Linked DNA regions of Nonomuraea africana. The protein of the gene in region 1 interacts with the protein of each later gene in a pairwise test. Links are inferred from orthologs where the notes say so. Each region holds a gene or a part of one and is shown in the gene's direction. Other genes may lie near its edges.

What was found.
Region 2: the proteins of topA (region 1) and H4W81_RS15295 interact in binary tests that used the Escherichia coli proteins (3 or more experiments, as listed by UniProt). The link is inferred for Nonomuraea africana from one-to-one orthologs.

The regions. Positions count from the first base shown.
Region 1 is NZ_JADBEF010000001.1:7,258,449-7,270,034, reverse strand. The notes cover bases 3,805-7,006. They hold topA (type I DNA topoisomerase), read left to right. Parts: upstream 3,805-4,139; coding sequence 4,140-6,806; downstream 6,807-7,006. Other genes in these bases: H4W81_RS34510 (metallophosphoesterase), read left to right, coding at 6,863-7,006; H4W81_RS34520 (DUF5703 family protein), read right to left, coding at 3,805-3,962. Also shown: H4W81_RS34535 (M20/M25/M40 family metallo-hydrolase), read left to right, coding at 1-272; H4W81_RS34530 (hypothetical protein), read left to right, coding at 434-964; H4W81_RS49585 (chaplin family protein), read left to right, coding at 1,147-3,108; more of H4W81_RS34520, read right to left, coding at 3,777-3,804; more of H4W81_RS34510, read left to right, coding at 7,007-8,050; tmk (dTMP kinase), read left to right, coding at 8,124-10,148; H4W81_RS34500 (DNA polymerase III subunit delta'), read left to right, coding at 10,159-11,334; H4W81_RS34495 (sigma-70 family RNA polymerase sigma factor), read left to right, coding at 11,337-11,586. UniProt on the Escherichia coli protein: Releases the supercoiling and torsional tension of DNA, which is introduced during the DNA replication and transcription, by transiently cleaving and rejoining one strand of the DNA duplex.
Region 2 is NZ_JADBEF010000001.1:3,230,344-3,241,579, reverse strand. What follows is about bases 5,548-8,399. They hold H4W81_RS15295 (YigZ family protein), read left to right. Parts: upstream 5,548-6,587; coding sequence 6,588-7,211; downstream 7,212-8,399. Other genes in these bases: H4W81_RS15290 (isochorismate synthase), read right to left, coding at 7,242-8,399; H4W81_RS15300 (SUKH-4 family immunity protein), read right to left, coding at 5,548-6,243. Also shown: H4W81_RS15330 (alpha/beta fold hydrolase), read left to right, coding at 1-209; H4W81_RS48645 (hypothetical protein), read left to right, coding at 322-453; H4W81_RS15320 (DinB family protein), read right to left, coding at 466-978; H4W81_RS15315 (epoxide hydrolase family protein), read right to left, coding at 1,042-2,175; H4W81_RS15310 (zinc-dependent alcohol dehydrogenase family protein), read right to left, coding at 2,228-3,286; H4W81_RS15305 (ArsR/SmtB family transcription factor), read left to right, coding at 3,448-3,711; more of H4W81_RS15300, read right to left, coding at 4,108-5,547; more of H4W81_RS15290, read right to left, coding at 8,400-8,486; H4W81_RS15285 (SGNH/GDSL hydrolase family protein), read left to right, coding at 8,664-9,494; H4W81_RS15280 (HNH endonuclease family protein), read right to left, coding at 9,457-10,194; H4W81_RS15275 (S1C family serine protease), read left to right, coding at 10,374-11,236.

The DNA.
Region 1 (11,586 bases):
AGTTCGCCTTCGAGGGGCCGCTGGTGCGGGCGATGGCGCAGGCGCTCACCGCCGAGGACGCCGACGGCGTCGCCGTGCCGTACACGCTTTCAGGGGGGACGGACCTCAAGGCGTTCAGCAGGCTGGGAATCACCGGGTACGGCTTCGCGCCGCTCAAGCTCCCCGCCGACCTGGACTTCTCCGGGATGTTCCATGGGGTGGACGAGCGGGTGCCGGTCGATTCGCTCCGGTTTGGGACCCGGGTGCTTGACCGATTCCTGGAACTCTGCTGAAAAGCCCTTGCGGCCACCTTGAGTGCTGCTACGGTTACCGAGCGTTGAGGGGTGAGTCCACGGACTGGCCTCACAAGTGAGGTCGGTTCTGGAGCTCGGGAGGTCACGTGGCACGCACGCCGGTGCAGCAGTGGAGGGCTACGGCCTTCCCTGCTCGGCGCGTGCCCGTGGCTGTCTTCGAAGAGCGTGCGACCACCGATCGGGCCGCCCGGATGGCGCGGTTCGCGGCCGGCGCCCGCCCGGTCATCGCACGAGCACTCACGGTAGGCGGCCTGCTGGTCGCCGGTTGGCTGCTCGCCATGCTCTTCGGACTGCTCGCAGCAGCTCCGGCGGCCGCGGAGACCACCGCGGCCACAGGGGCCGACACCTCTCAAGCCGTCGCCGGATTCCCCACGGCAGACGGCGCCGCCTTGGTGCTGGACAACACCGAGGCCATGGCCGGGGCTGAAGTAGACGGGCTCACCAGCCAGTCGAAGCCCGGCTTCCCCGCACCTTCCTCCGCCGGCAAGAGCATGGGCGCCAAGGGCTTGGCGCCGAACGGCGGAGGCAACGGCCCGTTCGGGCCGGGCATGGGGGACATCGCGGGGTCGGTCATCGACCCGCGGGACACGGCTCAGCGCGCCCCCCTGGCGTGCGTGCTGCCCCCCGTCGTCCGCACAGCGGCGGACGACCCTTCTTTCTCACCTGACTGATTCCGCTCAAGAGCAGGAGTGTGGGCTGAGTCCCCTCCGCAGAGCGTGTGACACATCAGTCACTTTGCTGGTTCGCGAATCCGAGGTTCCCGCTGTGCGCGGTCGTCAGTGGACCTCGTTCGGCCTCGGCTGCCCGCGACCAGGTCAGGCATTCCCCCCAAGAACCACTAGGAGCATTCATCATGCGTACGTGGGCTAAGGCATCGACCCCCGCGGCTCTGCTCGCGGTAGCGGTCATGTCCTTCGGCAGCGGTACCGCTGTCGCCGACACCTCCGGAGACTCCTCCATCGGCGGCGGCAACCAGGTCAACCTGCCGATCTCACTTCCCGTCGACATCAGCGGCAACTCCGTCGGCGTGGCCGGCGAGTCCACCGCCGGCTCCGAGGGCGGCGCCTCGGTCGAGAACACCGGCCAGAGCGGCGGCATCCCAGGCAAGACCTCGGGCAACAGCAGCGTCCTGGGCGGCAACCAGGTCAACGCGCCGATCAGCGCGCCGATCAACGCCTGCGGCAACGCGCTGTCGCTGTTCGGCAGCTCCGAGGCCGGGTGCAAGGGCGGCGCCACGGTCAAGACCACCGGCAAGGGCGGCGCGGGCGGCAACAGGACCTCCGGCGACAACAGCGTCCTGGGCGGCAACCAGGTCACCGCGCCGATCAGCGCGCCGATCAACGCCTGCGGCAACGCGCTGGCGATCTTCGGGGACGCCACGGCAGGGTGCAAGGGCGGCTCGTCGGTCAAGAACACCGGCATCGGCGCCGGTGGCAACACCACCTCGGGCAGGAACTCCGTTCTGGGCGGCAACCAGGTGATCGCGCCGATCAGCGGCCCGATCAACATCTGCGGCAACGCGATCGCGGTCTTCGGCCAGGCGTTCGCCGGGTGCAAGGGCGGCTCCAGCGTCACCAACGGCGGCGAGAAGCCGGGGCACGGCTACCACCGCGGTCACGGCCGTCCGGGCTCCTCGGGCAACGACACCGACGGGCGCTTCGGCGCCGGCAGCGGCAACCAGGTGATCGCGCCGATCAGCCTGCCGATCACCGCCTGCGGCAACGCCGTGGGCAACGCCCCCGCCGGGTGCAAGGGCGGCAGCACGGTCGAGAACACCGCCGCGGGCAGCGGCGCCGGTGGCAACACCACCTCGGGTCGCTCGGGCGTCCTGTCCGGCAACCAGGTGGTCGCGCCGATCACCGCTCCCGTCAACGTCTGCGGCAACGCGGTCGCGCTCGCCGGGGAGGCCTTCGCCGGGTGCAAGGGCGGCGTCTCGGTCAAGAACGGCGGCAAGGGCGCGGGTGGCAACAGGACCTCGGGCCAGTCGGGCGTCGGCTCGGGCAACCAGGTGATCGCGCCGATCACCGCTCCGATCAACGCCTGCGGCAACGCCGTGGCGGCGCTGGGCCTGGCTGAGGCCCACTGCAAGGGCGGCGCGAGCGTCTCTCCGAAGGACGGCGTGGGTGGCGGTGGCAACACCACCTCCGGCAGGTCCGGCGTCCTCGCCGGCAACCAGGTGATCGCGCCGATCACCGCTCCCGTCAACGTCTGCGGCAACGCGGTGGCCGTCCTGGGTGACGCCGCCGCCGGGTGCCTCGGCGGCGCCAGGGTCGGCAAGCCGGTCGACGAGCACGACCACGGATACGACCACTGGACGCGCTCCAGCGGCAAGGTCGCCAACTCCAAGGCCAGCGGCCTGCTGCCCGCCCTTCCCGTCGTGCCCGCCATGGCCGGGCTGAAGGATGTGGGCAACGTCACCCAGCAGATGAGCGGCGCCGGTCTGCCTCCGCTGCCCGTCGTCGGCGACCTCGCCAGCACGCTCGGCCTGCCCGAGCTGCCGGGCCTGCCCGGTCTGCCCGGCCAGCCCGCCACGCCCGCCCAGCGCCAGGGCAAGGCCACTCCTGCCCCGAGCAGCCCCGTCTCGGCTCTCGGCCCCGCCACGCAGCTCGTCTCCTCGACCCCGGTCGGTGGGGCGGTCGGTTCTGCCACCGGCGCCCTGCCCGTCGGCGACCTCGGCCTGATGAGCGCCGCTCAGCCGTCCGGCGTCACGGGGATGAACTCCAACTCGCTGCTCGCGCTGGTCATGGGCGCCATGTTCGCCGCGTCGGCGACGCTGTTCGCGACCACCCGCCGCTTCCGCCCTGGCAAGAAGTAGGGCGGCGCGGCATTCCGGTTGATCACGGTACGGCACCGCCCGCAGCCGGCGGGTGAGTAGCCAAGGACCCCACTGCCCGCTCCCATCCAGGGGGCGGGCAAAGCCCGTTCCTCGAAGGGGAGTCCGTTCCCCAAAGGGGAGCCCACTTCCCGAAGGGGGAGCGCCCGAAGAGGGAGCCCATGCCTCGAAGGGGAGCCCGTTCTCGAAGGGGAGCCCGTTCCCGAAGGGGAGCACCGGATGCCTGGCCCGCAGTGGCGACTCACGTCCTCGGCGGGGCCCAAGCGGACGCGCTGCCCTCAGGTTCATCGGGTGCAGGTGGACCCGCAAGGCCCGTAGGCTCACGGTGTGCGGGCACAGGTAGACCGTCAGGCCCCAGGCTCATCAGCTGCAGGCGCAGGCAGACCGCTAGACCCGCAGGTTCATCGGGGTGCGGGCACAGTTAGACCCGCAAGGCCCGTAAGCTCACAGTGAGCGGGCAGCGGCAGACCGCCAGGCCCCCAGACTCATCGGGGCGGGCACAGGTAGACCGCTAGACCCGCAGGTTCATCGGACGCGGGCCTGGAGAAAGACGCTTTGCCCGCACCGAGAGGGCGCATCGTCCCGGGGTGGGCAAAGGTAGACGCTTTGCCCGTTCTGGGGGGCGCGGCCCCGGAACGGGCAAAGCCATGTCAGAGAGTGCTTCGGACACGGATGATCTTGCGGCGTAGCCGTACATGTCTGCTGCCGTCGGGGTACAGTCGCACCCTGGCCAGTTCCCACTGCCCGTATTCAGCATGTTCGGTCAGCATCTGACGTGCGGCTTCGCGCGAAGTGTCGCGGGGGATATAGACATCCATGTAGGAGTAGGCCAGCACAGCGATTAGTCTCCAGGGTGAGTTAGGGAGCGACGGCACTCACTCGGCCTTATTCTGCGTCCTTGAGTGAGACAGTGAGCCCGGGGGAAGGAAAATCCCCCGACACGGGTTACCTTTCAGATCTGTGCCCGCTCCCGGCAGGGGGATAAGCAAGCGAACAGCGAGGTAGGAAGCAGCGTGCCAGCCAACAACGGCAGCGCCGGCGGAAACCGCCTGGTGATCGTCGAGTCGCCGGCCAAGGCGAAGACGATCGCGGGCTACCTTGGGCGCGGCTACATCGTCGAGTCCAGCATCGGCCACATCCGCGACCTGCCCGAGAAGGCAGATGACATCCCCGAGAAGTACAAGGGGGAGGCATGGGCACGCCTCGGCGTCAACGTCGACCACGAATTCGAGCCGCTGTATGTCGTCAATCCCGACAAGAAGGCTCAGGTCAGCAAGCTCAAGCAGCTGCTGAAGGACGCCGACGAGCTCTACCTTGCCACTGACGAGGACCGCGAGGGCGAGGCCATCGCGTGGCACCTGCGTGAGGTGCTCAAGCCCAAGGTGCCCGTGCACCGCATGGTCTTCCACGAGATCACCCCGCAGGCGATCCGTGACGCCGTGGCCAATCCGCGCGACCTCAACCTCCGGCTGGTCGACGCTCAGGAGACCAGGCGCATCCTCGACCGCCTCTACGGCTACGAGGTCAGTCCCGTGCTGTGGAAGAAGGTCAAGCCGCGGCTGTCCGCCGGCCGCGTGCAGTCGGTGGCGACGCGCCTGGTCGTGGAGCGCGAGCGCGAGCGCATGGCGTTCACCGCCGCCCACTACTGGGACCTGTCGGCGCTGTTCGACTCACGCAAGCCCGAGGAGACGCCGCGCGACTTCACCGCCACGCTGACCGGCGTCGACGGCAAGCGCGTCGCGCAGGGCCGCGACTTCGGCTCCGATGGGCAGCTGAAGAACGCCAACGTCCTTCACCTTTCCGAGCAGGCCGCCGGCGAGCTGGCCGGCCGGCTCAGGGGCGCGTCGTTCGCCGTCAGGTCGGTGGAGCGCAAGCCCTACACCCGCAAGCCGTACGCGCCGTTCAGGACGACCACGCTGCAGCAGGAGGCCAGCAGGAAGCTGGGTTTCTCGGCGAAGTACACCATGCAGGTGGCGCAGCGGCTCTATGAGAACGGTTTCATCACCTATATGCGTACCGACAGCATCACGCTGTCGGAGACCGCGGTCGCGGCCGCCAGGTCACAGGCCATCAAGCTGTACGGCTCGGCGTACGTGCCCGACAAGCCGCGCGTCTACGCCAGCAAGGTGAAGAACGCGCAGGAGGCGCACGAGGCGATCCGCCCCTCGGGCGAGGAGTTCCGCACGCCTGGCGAGACCGGGCTGAGCGGCGACATGTTCCGCCTGTACGAGCTGATCTGGCAGCGCACCGTCGCCTCGCAGATGAAGGACGCGGTCGGCGAGTCGGTCACCGTGAAGGTCGACGGCGGCGGCGCCGAGTTCACCGCCTCGGGCCGCACGATCACCTTCTACGGCTTCCTGAAGGCGTACGTGGAGAGCGCGGACGACCCCGCCACCGACCGCGACGACTCCGAGAAGCGGCTGCCGAACCTGGTGGAGGGCGACGCGCTCGACCTCAGCAGGCTCGACGTCTCCGGGCACTCGACCAAGCCGCCGGCCCGCTACACCGAGGCCTCGCTGGTCAAGGAGCTGGAGGACCGCGAGATCGGTCGTCCTTCGACCTACGCCTCCATCATCGGCACGATTCTCGACAGGGGCTACGTGTTCAAGAAGGGCACCGCGCTGGTGCCCTCCTTCCTGGCGTTCGCCGTGGTCAACCTGCTGGAGCAGCACTTCGGCAACCTCGTCGACTACGACTTCACCGCCGAGATGGAGAAGGTCCTCGACGACATCGCCAACGACAGGGCCGAGCGCGTCCCCGAGCTGCAGCGCTTCTACTACGGCCAGGAGGGCGACGAGGGCCTGAAGGAGATGGTCACCGACCTCGGCGAGATCGACGCCAAGGAGATCAGCTCCTTCCCCATCAGGGGCAGCGACATCGTGATCAGGGTGGGCCGCTACGGTCCCTACCTCGACCGCGAGGGCGTCCGGGTCAACATCCCCGAGGACATGACGCCCGACGAGCTGACCTCGGAGAAGGCCGAGGAGCTGTTCTCCCGCCCGACCGGCGACCGCGAGCTGGGCAAGGACCCGGTGAGCGGGAACATGATCGTCGCCAAGGACGGCCGCTTCGGGCCCTACGTGACGGAGATTCTCCCTGCCGAGCAGGACGAGGACGCTCCGAAGAAGCGGACGAAGAAGGCCGACGCGCCGAAGCCGCGCACCAGCTCGCTGTTCAAGTCGATGTCGCTCGACACCATCACGCTGGACGACGCGCTCAAGCTGCTGTCGATCCCGCGTGTGGTCGGCGAGATCGACGGCGAGGAGGTCACCGCGCAGAACGGCAAGTTCGGCCCCTACATCAAGAGGGGCACCGACTCCCGGTCGATCGGCTCGGAGGAGGAGCTGTTCACGATCACGATCGAGCAGGCCAAGGAGCTGTTCGCGCAGCCGAAGCAGCGCGGTCGTCGCGCGGCCGCCGCCGCGCCGCTGCGTGAGCTGGGCGACGACCCCAACTCCAAGAAGCCGGTCGTGGTCAAGGAGGGCCGCTTCGGGCCCTACGTCACCGACGGGGAGACCAACGCCTCGCTCCGCAAGGGCGACACGGTCGAGGACATCACCATCGAGCGGGCCGCCGAACTGCTGGCCGAACGGCGGGAGCGCGCTCCCGCGCCGAAGAAGAAAGCTCCGGCCAAGAAGGCCACGACCACGACGAAGAAGAAGCCGGCCGCCAAGTCCTGAGAAGACTCTCAGGGGCGTCGGCGCGGGTTGTCGGTGGGGGCTCGTAGCATGGCGCCGTGGTCTTCGGATTGGTGCTGACGCTGGCCGTCGCAGGGGTGCACTACTACCTGTGGCGGCGGCTGGTGCGCGGCACCACCCGTCCGGGCCGGGCCCGCAGGGCGCTCACCTGGTCGCTGGTCGGCCTCGGCGTGCTGGTGCCGGTCACGCTGGTGGCCTCGAGGTCGGGGTTCGCTCACTGGCTGGCCTGGCCGGGCTTCCTGTGGCTGGCGCTCATGTTCTACCTCGTGGTCTTCCTGGCGCTGCTGGAGATCCCGCGGGGCGTGGCGGTGGTGCTGCTGCGCCGCAAGACGCCGGTGGTCCAGGCGCTGACCGTGCCGCCTGCCGTACAAGAGGTGGATCCCGCGGAGCCCGATCTCTGGAGCAGGCGGCTGTTCCTGGGGCGCGCGACGGCCGCGGTAGCGGGCGTCAGCGCCCTGGCCACGGTCGGGTACGGCATCAGCACCGCGCTCGGCGCGCCGGTCGTGGAGCCGGTCAGGATCGCGCTGGCCAGGCTCGACCCGCGCCTGAGCGGGCTGCGGTTCGCGGTGGTCAGCGACATCCACCTGGGGCCGCTGACCGGGCGGCGGCACACCGAGCGGATCGTCCGCATGATCAACGAGCTCGACGCCGACGTGGCGATCGTCGGCGACCTGGTCGACGGCACGGTCGCGGAGCTGGGGCCGCTGGCCGAGCCGCTCAAGGACCTCCAGTCGCGGTACGGGTCCTACTTCGTGACCGGAAATCACGAGTACTACACGGCCAACGGGCCCGGCGAGTGGATGGCCGAGCTCGAGCGGCTCGACGTGCGGCCGCTGCGCAACGAGCGGGTGGAGATCGTCCACAGGGGAGCGGTGCTCGACCTGGCCGGCGTCGACGACGTCACGGGGAGGCCCGACTTCGAGCGGGCGCTGGGCGGGCGCGACAGGTCGAGGGCCTCGGTGCTGCTCGCGCACCAGCCGGTCCAGGTGGCGAAGGCCGCGGGCTACGGGGTCGATCTGCAGCTGTCGGGGCACACCCACGGCGGCCAGATGGTGCCCTTCAACCTGATCGTCCCGATGCAGCAGCCGGTGGTCTCGGGCCTGGCGACCATCGACGGCGTTCGCGTGTACGTCACGAGAGGGGCGGGGTTCTGGGGGCCACCGGTGCGCGTGGGCGCACCTCCTGAGATCACGCTGGCCGAACTCACTCACGAGGGGGGTCTCTAGGTATTACCCTCAGGCCACGAGCAGCCGGGCATATCAGGCTCGCCCCCCGAACCCCCCTGGATACTGTGACACTATGACCATCCGCAGACCGGCCCATGTGCTGGCTATTGCTCCCTTTCGCCGGCTGTGGATGGCCATGTCCGTCTGCAGCCTCGGCGACTGGCTCAACATCCTCGCCCTGACCGCCCTGGCCGGGAACCTCACCGCCGGACAGGGCTTCCAGACGCAGTCCCTGGCCGTCGGCGGCGTCTTCCTCGCCAAGATGCTGCCCGCGATCCTGCTCGGGCCGCTGGCGGGGGCGTTCGCCGACCGCTTCGACCGGCGGCTGACCATGGTCGTGGCCGACCTGTCGCGCTTCGCCCTGGTGCTGACGATCCCGCTGGTCGGCGTCTACCAGTGGGTGATCGTCGCGACCTTCCTGGTCGAGTGCGTGAACCTGTTCTGGGTGCCGGCCAAGGACGCCACGGTGCCCAACCTGGTGCCGAAGGAGCGGCTCGAGCAGGCCAACCAGCTCAACCTGCTGGTGACGTACGGCACGGCGCCCGTCGCTGCGCTGCTGTTCGCCGTGCTCTCGCTGACGGGGGAGCTGGCGGGCTCCGCCGTACCCGCCCTGTCGTGGATGCGGCCGACGGATCTGGCGCTGGGCGTCAACGCGGTCGCCTACCTGGTGTCGGCAGCGCTGATCTTCACGCTGCGCGACCTGCCCGGGCGCGACGGCGGCATCTCCACGCCCTCGGTGCTGAAGCAGATCGTCGAGGGCTGGCGCTTTGTGGGCCGCGACCAGCTGGTGCGCGGGCTGATCGTGGGCATGCTGGGCGCGTTCGCGGCAGGCGGCGCGGTCATCGGTGTCGCGAAGGTCTACGTGGTCTCGCTGGGCGGCGGCGACGCGGCCTACGGTGTCGTGTTCGGCGCGGTCTTCGTCGGCATGGCGGCGGGCATGTTCTTCGGGCCGCGGCTGCTGGCCGGGCTGTCGCGGCGGCGGCTGTTCGGGCTGGCCATCACCGTGGCGGGCCTGACACTGGCGGCGATCGCGCTCATCCACAACCTGGTGATCGTGGTCATGCTGACCGTGGTGCTCGGCGCCTGCGCGGGCATCGCGTGGATCATCGGCTACACCCTCATCGGCCTGGAGGTCGACGACTCCCTGCGCGGGCGGACGTTCTCCTTCCTGCAGTCCACCGCGCGGGTCACGCTCCTGCTCGTGGTGGCGGTGGCCGGGCCTGTCGCGGGCCTGTTCGGCAGCCATCTGGTGGGCTCCTACGTCTTCGACGGCGCCAACCTGGTGCTGCTCCTGGGTGGTGTGTTCGCGATGGTCGTGGGCATGCTGGCGTTGCGCCACATGGACGACAGGCGAGGTGTGCCACTCTCGGAGGACCTGCTCGCCGCGCTGCGTGGCGAGAGCTATTCACCGGGGGTCGTGGAAGAAGTGCCGGGGGTGTTCATCGCCTTCGAGGGCGGCGAAGGTTCGGGGAAGACGACGCAGTCCAGGCTGCTCGCGATCTGGCTGCGTGACCAGGGGTTCGATGTCGTGCAGACGAGGGAGCCCGGCTCGACCAAGGTCGGCATGCGGCTGCGCGCGATCCTGCTCGACGCGGCCGAGAAGGGACTGTCACCCAGGGCGGAGGCCCTCCTCTACGCCGCCGACCGGGCCGAGCACGTGGAGAAGGTGATCAGGCCGGCCCTCCACAGGGGCGCGCTGGTGATCACCGACCGCTACGTCGACTCCTCGCTCGCCTATCAGGGGGCGGGCAGGGCGCTCGACCCCTCCGACGTGTCCAAGGTCAACGCCTGGGCCACGGGCGGCCTCGTCCCGCATCTGACCGTGCTGATCGACACTCCGCCGTCGATCGGGCTGACCAGGCTGGGCGGCGCGGCCGACCGGATCGAGTCCGAGCCGCTCGCCTTCCACGAGCGGGTGCGCAAGGAGTTCCGCTCGCTGGCCGCGGCCGCGCCCGACCGCTATCTCGTGGTCGACGGCACGCTGTCGCAGGAGGAGATCAGCAGGGCCGTCCAGGACAGGGTGCGCGAGATCCTGCCCGACCCGGTGCCGAGCGAGTCCGAGGACATCACCGGCACCATGCCCGCCATCCGCGACTAACCTTGGGCCGGTGAGCGTCTTCGACGACCTGGTGGGCCAGGAGCAGGCTTCAGCCGTACTCTCGCGGGCAGCCCACGCCGCCGCGGAGGCGGTCGCGGGCGGGCGGGGCGCGGGCATGACGCACGCCTGGCTGTTCACGGGACCGCCCGGATCGGGCCGCGAGGACGCGGCGCGGGCCTTCGCCGCCGCGCTGATGTGCCCGTCGGGCGGCTGCGGCCACTGCGACCAGTGCCACCAGGTGATGATCGGCTCGCACCCCGACCTCGAGGCGGTCAAACCCGAGGGGCTGTCCTACAGCGTCAAGCAGACCCGCGAGCTCATCCTGCGCGCTGCGGGCGCGCCCACCCAGGGCCGGTGGCGGGTCATCCTGTTCGAGAACGCCGACCGGGTCACGGAGTCGGCGGCCAACGCGCTGCTCAAGGCCATCGAGGAGCCGCCGCCGCGGACCGTCTGGCTGCTGTGCGCGCCCGCCCCCGACGACATGATCATCACGATCAGGTCCAGGTGCAGGGTCGTCAGCCTCGTCACGCCCTCGGGCGAGGCCGTCGCGCACGTGCTGGCCACCCGCGACGGTGTGCCGTGGGAGATGGCCACCTTCGCCGCGCGGGCCTCCCAGGGAGACCTCGCCCGTGCCCGCCAGCTCGCTCTCGACGAAGGCGTACGGCGGCGCCGCGACGCCGTGCTGGCGATCCCCCGTTCGCTGAGCGGGGTGGGGGAGTGCATCACGGCGGCCGAGCGGCTGGTGAAGACCGCCGAGGAGGAGGCCGCCGCGGCCACCACGCTCCTGAACGAGAGCGAGACGTCAGACCTGCGCAGGCTCTACGGCGAGGGGTCCACGGGCAAGGGCCTGAACAGGGGGCTGGTCAGGGGCGGCGCCGGGGCGTTGAGGGAGCTCGAGGACCGGCAGAAGTCGCGCGCCACCCGCGTGAAGCGCGACTCCCTGGACGGCGCGTTGCTCGAGCTGGTGTCGTACTACCGCGACGTTCTGGCGATGCAGCTCGGGGCGACGGTGGAGCTGGCCAACGACGACCATCGGTTCGAGCTCGACTCGATCGCCAGAGGGTCGACGGCTGAGGAGACGCTGCGGCGGATCGATGTGATCATGCAGTGCAGGGAGCGGCTGGCGGCGAACGTGAACCCCCAGATCGCGGTGGAGGCGATGATGCTGGGCCTGCGCCGCCCCTGAGCTTGGCTCCCCGGGAGTCCTCGGCCCGTCATCTTCCGGTTCCTCGTCTTCCGGCGTTCGCCCGCACCCACGCGGGTCGGGCCAGGCTGCGAGATCCCGACAGCGCGCTGGCCTACGTCCGCTCCGCCGTGCTCAACGGCTGCAGGTCGGTGCTGCGGCGCCGCGCCACGGTGTTCAGACGGCCGGTGCCGTACGAGCCGCCGGTCTGGTCGGCGGAGAGCGCGGCCCTGCTCGGTGAGGAGCGCAGGGAGG
Region 2 (11,236 bases), 4.0 Mb from region 1 along the record:
TGGAGGGGCTGCGGACCCCGTTCCTGTGCGACTTCAGCGACAGGGACTTCGTGCTCGGCCGGGCGCACACCGCCTTCCGCGAGCGCGTACCCGGCGCGCAGGGCCAGCCGCACACCACGATCACGGGCGGCGGGCACTTCGTCCAGGAGGACCAGGGGCCCCGCCTGGCGGCGGTCGTCGACGACTTCATCAGGACGGACACCCGATGAGAACCGTCGAGGCCCGCGCGCCTGGACCACCCCGGCGCGGCCGTCCTCGTGGGCGGCGGTCGCCCGGGGCCTGTGCCGCGGCGGCCGGCCGTACCCGGCAGCGGGGGAGACGGTGCTGGGGCTGCCCGCCGACTTCCTCATCGACCCGGGCGGGCGGATCCTCGCTCACCGGTACGGCAGGCACGCGAACGACCAGTGGGAGGTCGACGAGCTCCTCCTCCTGGCCGCAAGGGCCAGGACGTGAGGGCTGGGACGGCTACTCGCCCTTCACCCCGTCCACGCGCTCTCGCAGCAGGTCCGCGTGGCCGTTGTGGCGGGCGTACTCCGTGATCAGGTGCAGGTACACCAGCCGCAGCGAGTGCTCCCTGCCGCCGTGGGTGAAGGTGTCGTCGAGACTCGCGTCGCGCACGGCCTCGTCGGCCAGCCGCCACTCCTCGACCAGGCGGGCGTGGTCCTGCGCCGCGCCCGCCGGATCGAGCCACCCGAAGTCGGCGCCGGGCCCGCCGTCCTGGTGGATCGCCTCGATCGGCTGGCCGGCGAAGCGCCTGCGGAACCAGGTGCGCTCGACCTCGGCCATGTGGCGGATCAGCCCGAGCAGCGACAGGTCCGACGGCGGCACGGACCGTTCGGCCAGCTGTTCGCCGGTCAGGCCCGCGCACTTGTGCAGCAGGGTGTCGCGGTGCCAGGCGAGATAGCCGACGAGCATGTCGCGCTCGCCCGCCACGAGCGAGCCGCCGGTGCGGGTGATCTCAGGTGCTGTCCATGTCACCCGCACATCCTGCCGTACCACCGCATGCCGGTCACACGGGCACGATGAGCCGGATGGGCCCGATCAGGAGAGGGAGGTGAAGAACGCCCGGACGTCGGCGACGTACCGCTCGGGCTGTTCGAGCGCGGCGAAGGTGCCGCCGCGCTCGTGCTCCACCCAGCTCACCACGTTGTTGTCCCGTTCGGCGAACCTGCGGATCGGCCGCAGGATGTCCTTGGGGAACACCGAGATCGCGGTGGGGACGGTCGCGGGCTTGAGCTCCCACTCCACCGAGGTGTCCTGGTCGGTGTCGGGCGTCTCGACGAAGGAGCGGGCCGCCGAGCCCGCGGTGTTGGTCAGCCAGTAGAGCATCACGTTCGTCAGCAGGCGGTCGCGCGGGATCTCGCCGTCGCTCCACTCGTGGAAGACGCCGGTGAACCAGGCCAGCAGGGCGACGGGGGAGTCGGCCATGCCGTACGCGAAGGTCTGCGGGCGGGCGGACTGGATGAGCTTGTAGCCGTACTGCTCGCTCAGGTAGCGCTCGCGGAAGGCCATGCGCTCCTGCTCGACCTCGCTGAGGTCGTCGAGCTCGCCCGGCAGGCCCAGCGGGAAGCAGATGATGCCGTTGCCGTGCATGCCGACGACGCGCTCGGGGGCCAGCACGCCGACCTCGCGGGAGATCCAGGTGCCCCAGTCGCCGCCCTGCACGCCGAAGCGGTCGTAGCCAAGTCTGCTCATCAGCTCCAGCCACGCCTTGGCGATGCGGGTGGAGCCCCAGCCGACCTCACGGGTCGGACCCGACAGCCCGTAGCCGGGCAGCGAGGGGATGACCAGCGTAAAGTCGGCCGACAGGGCCTCGATCACGTCGAGGTACTCCACGGGCGAGCTGGGCCAGCCATGCGTGATGAGCAGCGGCAGGGCGTCGGGGTTGGCCGAGCGGACGTGCAGGAAGTGGACGTTCTGCCCGTCGATCTCGGTGGTGAACTGTGGGTGGGTGTTGAGCTCGGCCTCGGCCGCGCGCCAGGAGTAGCCGGTGCGCCAGTGGTCGACGAGGTCGCGCAGGTGAGCCAGGGGCACGCCGTACTGCCAGCCCAGCCCAGGGACCTCGTCGGGCCAGCGGACCCTGTCGAGCCGCTCGCGCAGGTCGTCCAGGTCGGCCTGGGCGATGTCGAGACGGAAGGGCCGGATGTCGTTCTGCGGCAAGAGCTTCTCCTCCATGATTCGGTACGCTGTACCGTACATCATACGATTGGAGGGCGCAAGCCAGACTTCACACGGTGACCACGATCTTGCCCACCTGGGCGCCCGCCTCCAGGTAGCGGTGCGCTTCGACGATCTCGTCCAGGTCGAAGACGCGGTCCACGGCGGGCTCGAAGGCGCCGCTACGCAGGCCGGAGGAGACGAACGCCGCGGCCCGGCGCAGCCGCTCCGGATCGTTGGTCGTCTCGTGGGTGACGGTGTAGGTGCGCATGTTCAGCGCGGGCATGCCGAGCTCGAACCCCGGATAGGGGGTCACCTCGCCGCTCAGCGCGCCGTACAACAGGAGCGTGCCGCCGGGAGCGACCGCCTTGGCCAGCTCGACCACTCCAGGACCGGCGATGGCGTCGAAGACCAGTTCGGCGCCCCGTCCTGCGGTCAGGCCGAGCACGCGCTGAGCGACGTCCTCCTCGTCGGTCACGATCACCTCGGCCGCCCCCGCCTTGCGGAGCCGTTCCGCCTTGACCCGGGTACGGGTGGTGGCGATGGGCACCGCCCCGACGCGGTGGGCGATCCGGATCGCGGCCAGGCCCACGCTGCTGGAGGCGGCGGTCAGCACGATGGTGTCCCCGGCACGCATCCCGCCGACGTCCACCAGCGCCCCGTAGGCCGTCAGGTACGGCATCCACACCGCCGCGCCCTCCACCGCGCCGAGCCCGTCGGGACGGCGCAGCACCGCGGACGCGGGAACGATCACGCGCTCGGCGTAGACGCCGTAGTCGTTCATCGAGAACGCGGGTATCACGCTGACCGGCTGGCCGGCCTCGAATCCCGCCACGTTCGCGCCGACGGCCTCGACCACTCCCGCGGCCTCGGTGCCGAGCCGCGCGGGGAACTCCTTGACCGGCTCGATGTAGTGGCCGCTGCGGAACAGCACCTCGGCGCGGTTGAGGCCGATCGCCTCCACCCGGATCACCAGCTCACCTGGGCCGGGCTCGCCGACCTCCACGTCCTCCAGCCGCAGCACCTCCGGCCCGCCGAGCTCGTGGAACCGCACAGTCCTGACCATCACGCATCGCCCCTTGTCGTCGGTGTCGGCGACGCGCAGGCCGCGCCGCCGCGCCTCACTCAAGCCGAAAGTACGGTGGCTGTCAAACTTTGATGCTCATCGTACTTTGATGCGTGTCGTACGATGTGCGCGGGAGGTCGACGAGGTCAATGGCAACGACACGACGAAGTGGTCGGGAACGCATCCCGCCCCATCCGGACATCCAGGCGATCAGCCTTCAGCAGGTGCTCGAGGCCCTGGTCGACCCGGTACGCCGCCAGATCGTCAGCGAGCTGTACGCCGCCGGCGAGGATCTCAGTTGCGGCACGATCGACCTGCCGGTCAGCAAGTCGACCGCCACTCACCACTTCCACGTGCTGCGCGAGGCGGGCCTGATCCGCCAGTACTACGTCGGCACCTCCCGCATGAACGCGCTGCGCCGCGACGAGATCGACGAAGCCTTCCCCGGACTCCTCCAAGCCCTGGTGCCCGAGCGCGATCGGGCATGAACCGCCCGCGCCGCGTCACGGGGAGGGTGTTGTCGTGGGACTGCGACGACGGCGCACAGCGCTCGGATGGGACCCGACCGTTCCGGTGCTCTCACACCGGCCAGACGGCCCCGCCCGGTGCCGAGACCGGTACACCAACGGATCAGGTCAGGCCGCGAGCAACGCCAGGTCTTCGCCCGACAGTCGCAGTGCGCCCGCAGCCATGTTGTCCTCCACCCGCCGAAGGAGGCTGGGCTGTCCGGGTGGCGGCGTCCGGCGAAACCCGGCAGGCGCGGTGATCGAGGCCGATCGGTTGCGCGCCCGCGAGCGCAAGATCCGCCGAGCAAGCACCAACCGCTCGGCACCTCACGCCTGACCGCCGGTCTCGCCAGGACGCGATAGACGCTGGCTGGGACCCTACGTCAGGAGGGTGTAGTCGAGCAGGGTCAACGGCCAGAGCGACTCGTCGCCCGCCATTGCCTGCGGCTCGTAGGTGTGCAGCTCCAGCGCGAGGTCCTCGGCGCACCAGTAGGCCGCGTCGAGGTGCGCCTCCTTGCCGCACCACAGCGCGCGCTCCCGGTGGATCACGTATGCGAAATAGGCGTACGACTCGACATCCCTGTTGGCGATGCGGGCGGTCCCCTGCCCTTCGCACAACTCGTAGACCAGTCCGGTCCTGCCGTCCAGGAAGAGATGCCCGACGTGCACATAGTCGAGCATGAACACCGCGCCCAGGTCGCCGGGCAGGCCGGCGCAGGCGCGCAGCTCCCGCACGTCCTCCTCGGGCCACCATTCGGTCATGGGCTTGACGCAGCGCAGCCTGTCGCCCGTCCAGCCGTCCTCGTGCACGCCGTTTCTGGGCAGGCCGACCTCGGCCAGGAACCGGCGGGTGGGCTCGTGGGTGATGGCGGGGTGGATCTCGTCCGCGGCCAACCGGATGACGCCGCCCGCGCCGTACAGGCTTTCCAGCAGCTCGCGCGTGACTCTGACCGGGGGCCGGCAGAGCGGGAGCGGCGCGATGCCCGCCGGGCCGCCGGCCATGCGTTCGTGCCCGGCCAGGTGCATGCGCGCGTACTCGGGAGGGCCCAGCTCCGCTGAGACCGGCCAGCCGCGCATGACGGCCGCCAGCTCGCCGTGTGCCTCGGGAGGCGGGGCCGCGGCCTCGGCCAGGGCGGGCAGGTCCACGGCATACGCGGGCAGGCCTGGCTCGGCGAGGGGCAGGTGTGCGGCGGCCTCCGCCACGCCGCGGGCGGCCGCCTCCGGGTCGTCGCGGTGGCGGCCGCAGTGCAGCAGCCGCCAGGTGTATAGGCCGATCGGGGCCAAGGCGAGGGCGAGCGTGCCGACGGCGGCGCGGGCTGCCGGTGACAGGCCGTCCAGCCAGGCGCCCGCCACCCGCTCCGCAATGGGCAGGGCCGGCCCCGGGTCGGCGCCCCGGGCGCGGGCGGCGATGGCGGCGAGCGCCGGGGAGGGATAGACCTGGTCCGCAGTGAAAGGGGAGTGCCCGGCGCGCTCGGCCGCGTACCACGCGGTGAAGGCGTCCCGGTCGGTACAGCGCGGGTCGTCCAGGTCCAGCACGAAGACCGGCACGCCGGAAAGCTCGGCCGAGCTGGTCAGGTAGGGCCGCAGGGCGGTGGGGTCGGGGAACTCCACGAGCAGGCGGACACGCGGGTCGGCGACCAGGGGGCGGATCAGCTCGGTGAGGGTGCGTCCGGGGTCGGCGCTCCGGTGCGGGTCGGCGAGCGTGACGAGCACGGGCCGGTCGAGGGCGGCCAGCGGGCGGGCCAGGCCGGTGAGGGCGCGCTCGGGGTCGGCGTCCCCGTGCGCCGGCCCGTCCGGGGCGGCAGGCTCGTCGCCGTCGAGTCGGAGCTGCCGGGCCAGCTCGCGTACGGCCGCCTCGACGTCCATGCCGCGCAACCAGACGGCGGCCTCGGACGGGCCCGGATAGCCTGACCAGTGCCAGCCGGTGGAGTGGCTGAACCAGGCCAGCAGCCGGGTCTTGCCCGAGGCGGGCGAGCCGGTGACGACGCAGATCCGCGGCCCGTACGGGTCCTCGCGCCAGCGCAGCAGCGCCTCGGCGGCGAGCGCGCGGCCGGCGGTGGGCTCGTCGCGGATGCCGCGCTCGGGCCGCCGCTCCAGCCAGGCGGGCCGGGATCCGGCGAGGTAGTCGGGAACCGCGGGCAGCTCGCTGGAGGCGCGCAGCCCTCCGATGGCCTGCCGGGTGAGGGTCCTGACGGCCTCGTGGTAGTCCGCCATCTGCGCCGCGGTCCTGGCCCACTTCTCCCGCACCTCGCTCACGCACGGCCGGTCCTTGTGCCCGATCAGTCGCATGCCGCTGCCGTCGTGCTCGTCGGTGAGGTCTCGCAGGTGCTCGAAGAACACCCGCTGGGCCTTCCGCAGCACGCGGACGTGGTCGCGCAGCCGCCGCGCCTCGGGGCGGTCGCCGAGCTCGGCCAGCACCCCGTCGAAGTGGTCCAGCCGGGCGTCCGGCCAGGGCAGGCCGACGGCGTGAAACGCCTGGGAGAGGGCTCGGGGGAGGTCGCGTGGTAGCTCCATGGCTTCGACGAGCTTAACGCATCATGGTCTCGAGCCTCTTGAGTCACTTCGGCACCAGAATGAAGACGAACGACCCCGAACCGAGTGCCTTCGTTGTGCCCGCTGAGGGCGCGCTGGTGGGTCAGGCTGAGAGCGGTAGCGGGGGAGTGGCTGCCACTCCGCCACCACGCCACGCGCCACTTCGCCATATGCGCCACCGCGGGCTACCGCGTCCTCCTCCTCTCGGCAGCCGCGAAGGCGCGCCCATCGTGGCGGGCAGGCAGGCGGGCGCGGTCCGAAGCAGCGTGCCCGGCGCAGGAAGATGTCCGAAATGCTCTACTTTGTAAAGGCGGTAGCCTGGGTCGGTGGCCCTCCCGTACCTCACCCTCAAAACCCGCACCGAGCACGAAACCGAGGTCAAGCGGTCACGGTTCATCTGCGCCATGGCCCCGGTGCGGAGCGCCGAGGAGGCGGCGGAGTTCATCGCCGAGCGGCGCGCGCTGCACCCCGGCGCCACCCACAACTGCACCGCCTACGTCGTCGGGCAGCGCCTGCAGAAGGGCGACGACGACGGCGAGCCGGGCGGGACGGCCGGCACGCCGATGGTGCAGGCCCTGGTGGGGCGCGGTTTCAACGACGTGGTCGCGGTGGTGACGCGCTACTTCGGCGGCGTGCTGCTGGGCGCGGGCGGCCTGGTCAGGGCGTACGGCTCGGCGGTGACCGAGACCCTCGATCGGGTCGAGCCGGTGCGGATGGTGCCCGCCAGGCTGGTGCGGGTGTCAGTGGGGCACGAGCTGGCCGGCCGGTTGGAGAACGACCTGCGGGTGTCGGCCTATCCGGTGCGGGAGGTGGCCTACGGGGACAAGGTGTCGTTCTCGGTCGCGGTGGGGCAGGACGAGGTGGCCGCGTTCACCGAGTGGGTGGCCACGCTGACGGCGGGCCGCGCGGTGGTCGGCCTGGGTGCGGAGATCCACGCCCCCGAGGGGTGAGATCTCCGCGTGGCCGTCGTGGCGGGGGCTCTAGCCTTCCAGGGCGTACTGCATGACGCGGAACTTGGTCTGGGCTTCGGCCAGTTCGGCGGCGGGGTCGGAGTCGCCCATGATGCCGCAGCCGGCGAACAGCCTGGCGCGGCGGCCGTCGACGATGCCGGAGCGCAGCGCGATGCCCCATTCGCCGTCGCCGTAGGCGTCGATCCAGCCGACGGGTCCGGCGTAGCCGGAGCGGTCCATGCCCTCGAGTTCGCGGATGAGCTTGATCGCGGTGTCGGTGGGGGTGCCGCCGACGGCGGCGGTGGGGTGCATGGCGGCGACGACGTCGAGGACGGAGGCGCCGTCGTCGAGGGTGCCGGTGACGTGGCTGGCCAGGTGCTGGAGGTTGGGCAGGACGAGGAGTTCGGGTTCGTCGGGCACGCTGAGGGTGGCCGACAGGGGGGTGAGCGCGTGGCGGACGGAGGCGATGGCGCACTCGTGTTCGTGCCGGTCCTTGGCGGAGGCGAACAGGGCGGCGCCGCGGGCGACGTCGTCGGCGGGGTTGACGCCGCGGGTGGTGGTGCCGGCCAGGACGAGTGACTCGATCTGCTGTCCTTCGCGGCGGATGAGGAGTTCGGGGGTGGCGCCGACCAGGCCGGCGACGGAGAAGGTGTAGCAGTCGGGATAGCGGGTGGCCAGGCGGGTGAGCAGGAGGCGGATGTCGATGGGGTGCTCGGCGGTGGCGGTCAGGTCGCGGGCGAGCACGACCTTCTCGAGTTCGCCGTCGCGGATGCGCTGGGAGGCGCGGGCGACGATGCCTTCCCAGGCGGGCGCGGTGAGGCTGCCGTCGCCGTAGCTGATGCGGCCTGGGTAGGTGATCGGGGTGATCTCCTGGCCGAGGGTGGGCCGGCCGATGGTGGTGAGCCAGGCCTGTCCGTGGCGGCGGGTCAGGACGGTCTGGGGGACGACGAGGGTGGAGCCGGGGGAGTTCTCGTCGAAGGTGAAGGTGCCGAAGGCGACGGGTCCGCGGCGGTGGCCGTGCTCGTCGGTGGTGTGCTCATCGCTGGTGTGGGCGTCGGCGAGGACGGAGTTGAGCCACTGGCGGGCCCAGGCGAAGCGGCCGGGGCCCGGTGGCACGGTGACTTTGGCGGCCTCCCCCCATCCGGCGAGGCCCTCGCCGTTCCTGATCCACGCGTAGGGGGCGGTGGACGGCAGGCGGGAGAGCAGGTCGCCGGGGTCACCGATCGGGATGGTGCGAACCGGCAGAGGGCGGGTTATTCCGAGCGCGACACTCACTCAAGACATGCTATGCCGGAGCTGAACATGTTCGATTCGGGCCCCTGCCCATTGTCCGCCTTGGGATCAAAAATCAGACATGGAGTTGGATAGGTCTTATCTTGATCATGTCAAGCCACGATAGGAAGTGGGTCCTGGTCGTGGCCTTGGCGGGTGACGCTCCCTACCTTAAGGGCCATGATCCGTCACGTGCTCGCCGCTGTCGTGCTGGTCTCCGGGTCGGGTTCGGTGGCGGGGGCGTCCTCGCTGGAGCCGCTGCCGGGGGTGATGGCGGCGTTGGGCGACTCGATCAGTGCGGGGTTCAACGCCTGCGGCTGGTACGTCTCGTGCACGTCGCGTTCGTGGTCGGCGGGCGACAACGCGCAGGTGCGCAGCCATTACGTGCGGCTGGCCGAGCGGGGTCCCGCGTTGCGGGGTCACAACCGCAACTTCGCCGTGCCCGGTTCGACGAGCGCCGATCTGATGGGGCAGGTGGACAAGGCGGTCGCGGCGAAGGCGGCGTATGTGACGATCCTGCTGGGCGCGCAGGACGCGTGCGTGCGCACGGAGGCGGCGATGACGCCGGTGCCGGTGTTCAGGCGGCGGGTGGAGGCGGCGCTCGGCAGGTTGCGGGCGGAGCTGCCGGAGGTGCGGGTGTTCGTGGCGAGCATTCCCGACCTGCGCAGGTTGTGGCAGGTGGGCAAGGACAACGCGATCGCGCGGACGTTCTGGGGGCTGGGGCGGATCTGTCAGGCGATGCTGGCGAATCCGACCTCGACGAAGCGGGCCGACGTGCAGCGGCGGGCGCGGGTGCGGGATCGGGTGCGCGACTTCAACAGGGAGTGGGCGCGGGCGTGTGCGGCGTTCGGGCCGCGCTGCCGTACCGACGGGGGTGCGGTGTTCTCCTACCCGTACACGCTGGCGCAGGTGAGCAAGTGGGACTTCTTCCATCCCAGCAGCGACGGGCAGCGGATTCTGGCCGAGATCACGTTCAGGAATGGGTTCGACTGGTCGGACGACACACTCTGATCATGGTGGTGCGGTCGGCCTTGGTGACCGGCAGCGCGTACTTGAGTGCCACCTGGGCGAAGCGGACGGCGTAGGCGCAGTGGACGCGGCGCTGGGGCGGCAGCCATGAGGCGGGGCCCGAGCCGCCTTTGGCCTCGTTGGTGTCGCCGTCGACGGGCAGCAGGTTGAGCGGGTCGTTGGCGAAGCGCAGGCGTTTGGCGGCCGTCCAGCGGTTGGCGCCCATGCGCCAGCCGTAGGACAGGGGGACGACGTGGTCGACCTGGATGTCGTCGGCGTGTCTCTTGCGCCAGGCGATGGTGCGTCCGGTGTAGGGGTCGTCGAGGTTGAGCGCGACGACGTCGCAGGGGGAGCCGGCGCGGTAGGTGAGGTCGTGGCCGTCGCGGGCGAGCAGGTCGTCGCGGGTGCGGCAGCCGTTGCCGGCGTAGGGGATGTCGGCGGCGGTGTCGGCCCAGTTGTCGCCGTAGCGGCCGCGGGTGTAACCGGTCTTGGCGCCCATGCGCTGGACCTTGAGTCTGCCGATGAGGTCGCGGGCGGCGGCTCGGTCTTGCGGGGTGGTGACCGGGGCGAGGCCCGGCCTGGTGCCGTCGGGGTTGTCGAGGGGCGTGGCGGTGGCGGTGGCGGGCGGTTGCGGGTTGTTGCCGAGTAACGCGGCGAGGAGTACGGCGGCTGCTAAGACGGCGATCGCGTCACGAGTGCTCAAGTGGCGCCTCCCGCTCGGGTGTTTTCCCGCCGCGGGGAGGTTTGACACCGGGACGGAATGCTGTGGTGATTGCGGTGGTGGGGCTCGCCGCCCTCGCGAGGGTGCGAGGACAACCGCGATCGCGCTCGGGTGACGGGCGAGTTACCGTGTAATCGTGTAATTCACTCGGGAGGTCTCGTATGTCCGATCCCCTCGACGCCTACTCCCGTACCGTCTCCTCTGTCGCGGCCGAGCTGCAGCCGAAGGTGGCCGGCGTGCGCGCGGGCAGGGGGAGCGGGTCGGCGGTGGTCTTCACCGCCGACGGCTTTCTTCTGACGAACGCGCACGTGGTCGGCTCCTCCAGGTCGGGAAGCGTGGCCTTCGCCGACGGTTCGGCGGGCGGCTTCGTGCTGGTGGGGCGCGATCCGCTGTCGGATCTGGCGGTGATCAGGGCGCAGGGCGCGACGCCGGAGCCCGCGGTGCTCGGCGACAGCGACGCGCTGGTGGTGGGCCAGCTGGTGGTGGCGGTGGGCAACCCGCTGGGTCTGGCGGGGTCGGTGACGGCGGGCGTGGTCTCGGGGCTCGGCCGTTCGCTGCCGGTGGGCGGGCGGCTGATCGAGGACGTCATCCAGACCGACGCGGCGCTCAACCCCGGCAACTCGGGCGGAGCGCTGGCCGACTCCAGCGCCAGGGTGGTCGGGATCAACACGGCGGTGGCGGGGGTCGGCGTGGGCCTGGCCGTACCGGTGAACTCGACGACGCGCTCGATCATCGCTGCGCTGATCAGGGACGGCAGGGTGCGCAGGGCCTATCTCGGCCTGGTGACCTCGCCGGCGCCGCTGCCCGAGTCGCTCGGAGAGCGGCTGGGTCAGCGGCGGGCGCTGCGGGTGGTGGAGGTGGTGAGCGGCTCGCCGGCGGCCAGGGCCGGGCTGCGGGCCGGCGATCTGGTGGTGAGCGCGGGCCGCAGGCCGGTGGGTGACGCGCAGAGCCTTCAGCGGCTGATGTTCGCCGACGCGATCGGTCGGCCGTTGCCGATCACGGTGATGCGCAACGGCGCGCTCGT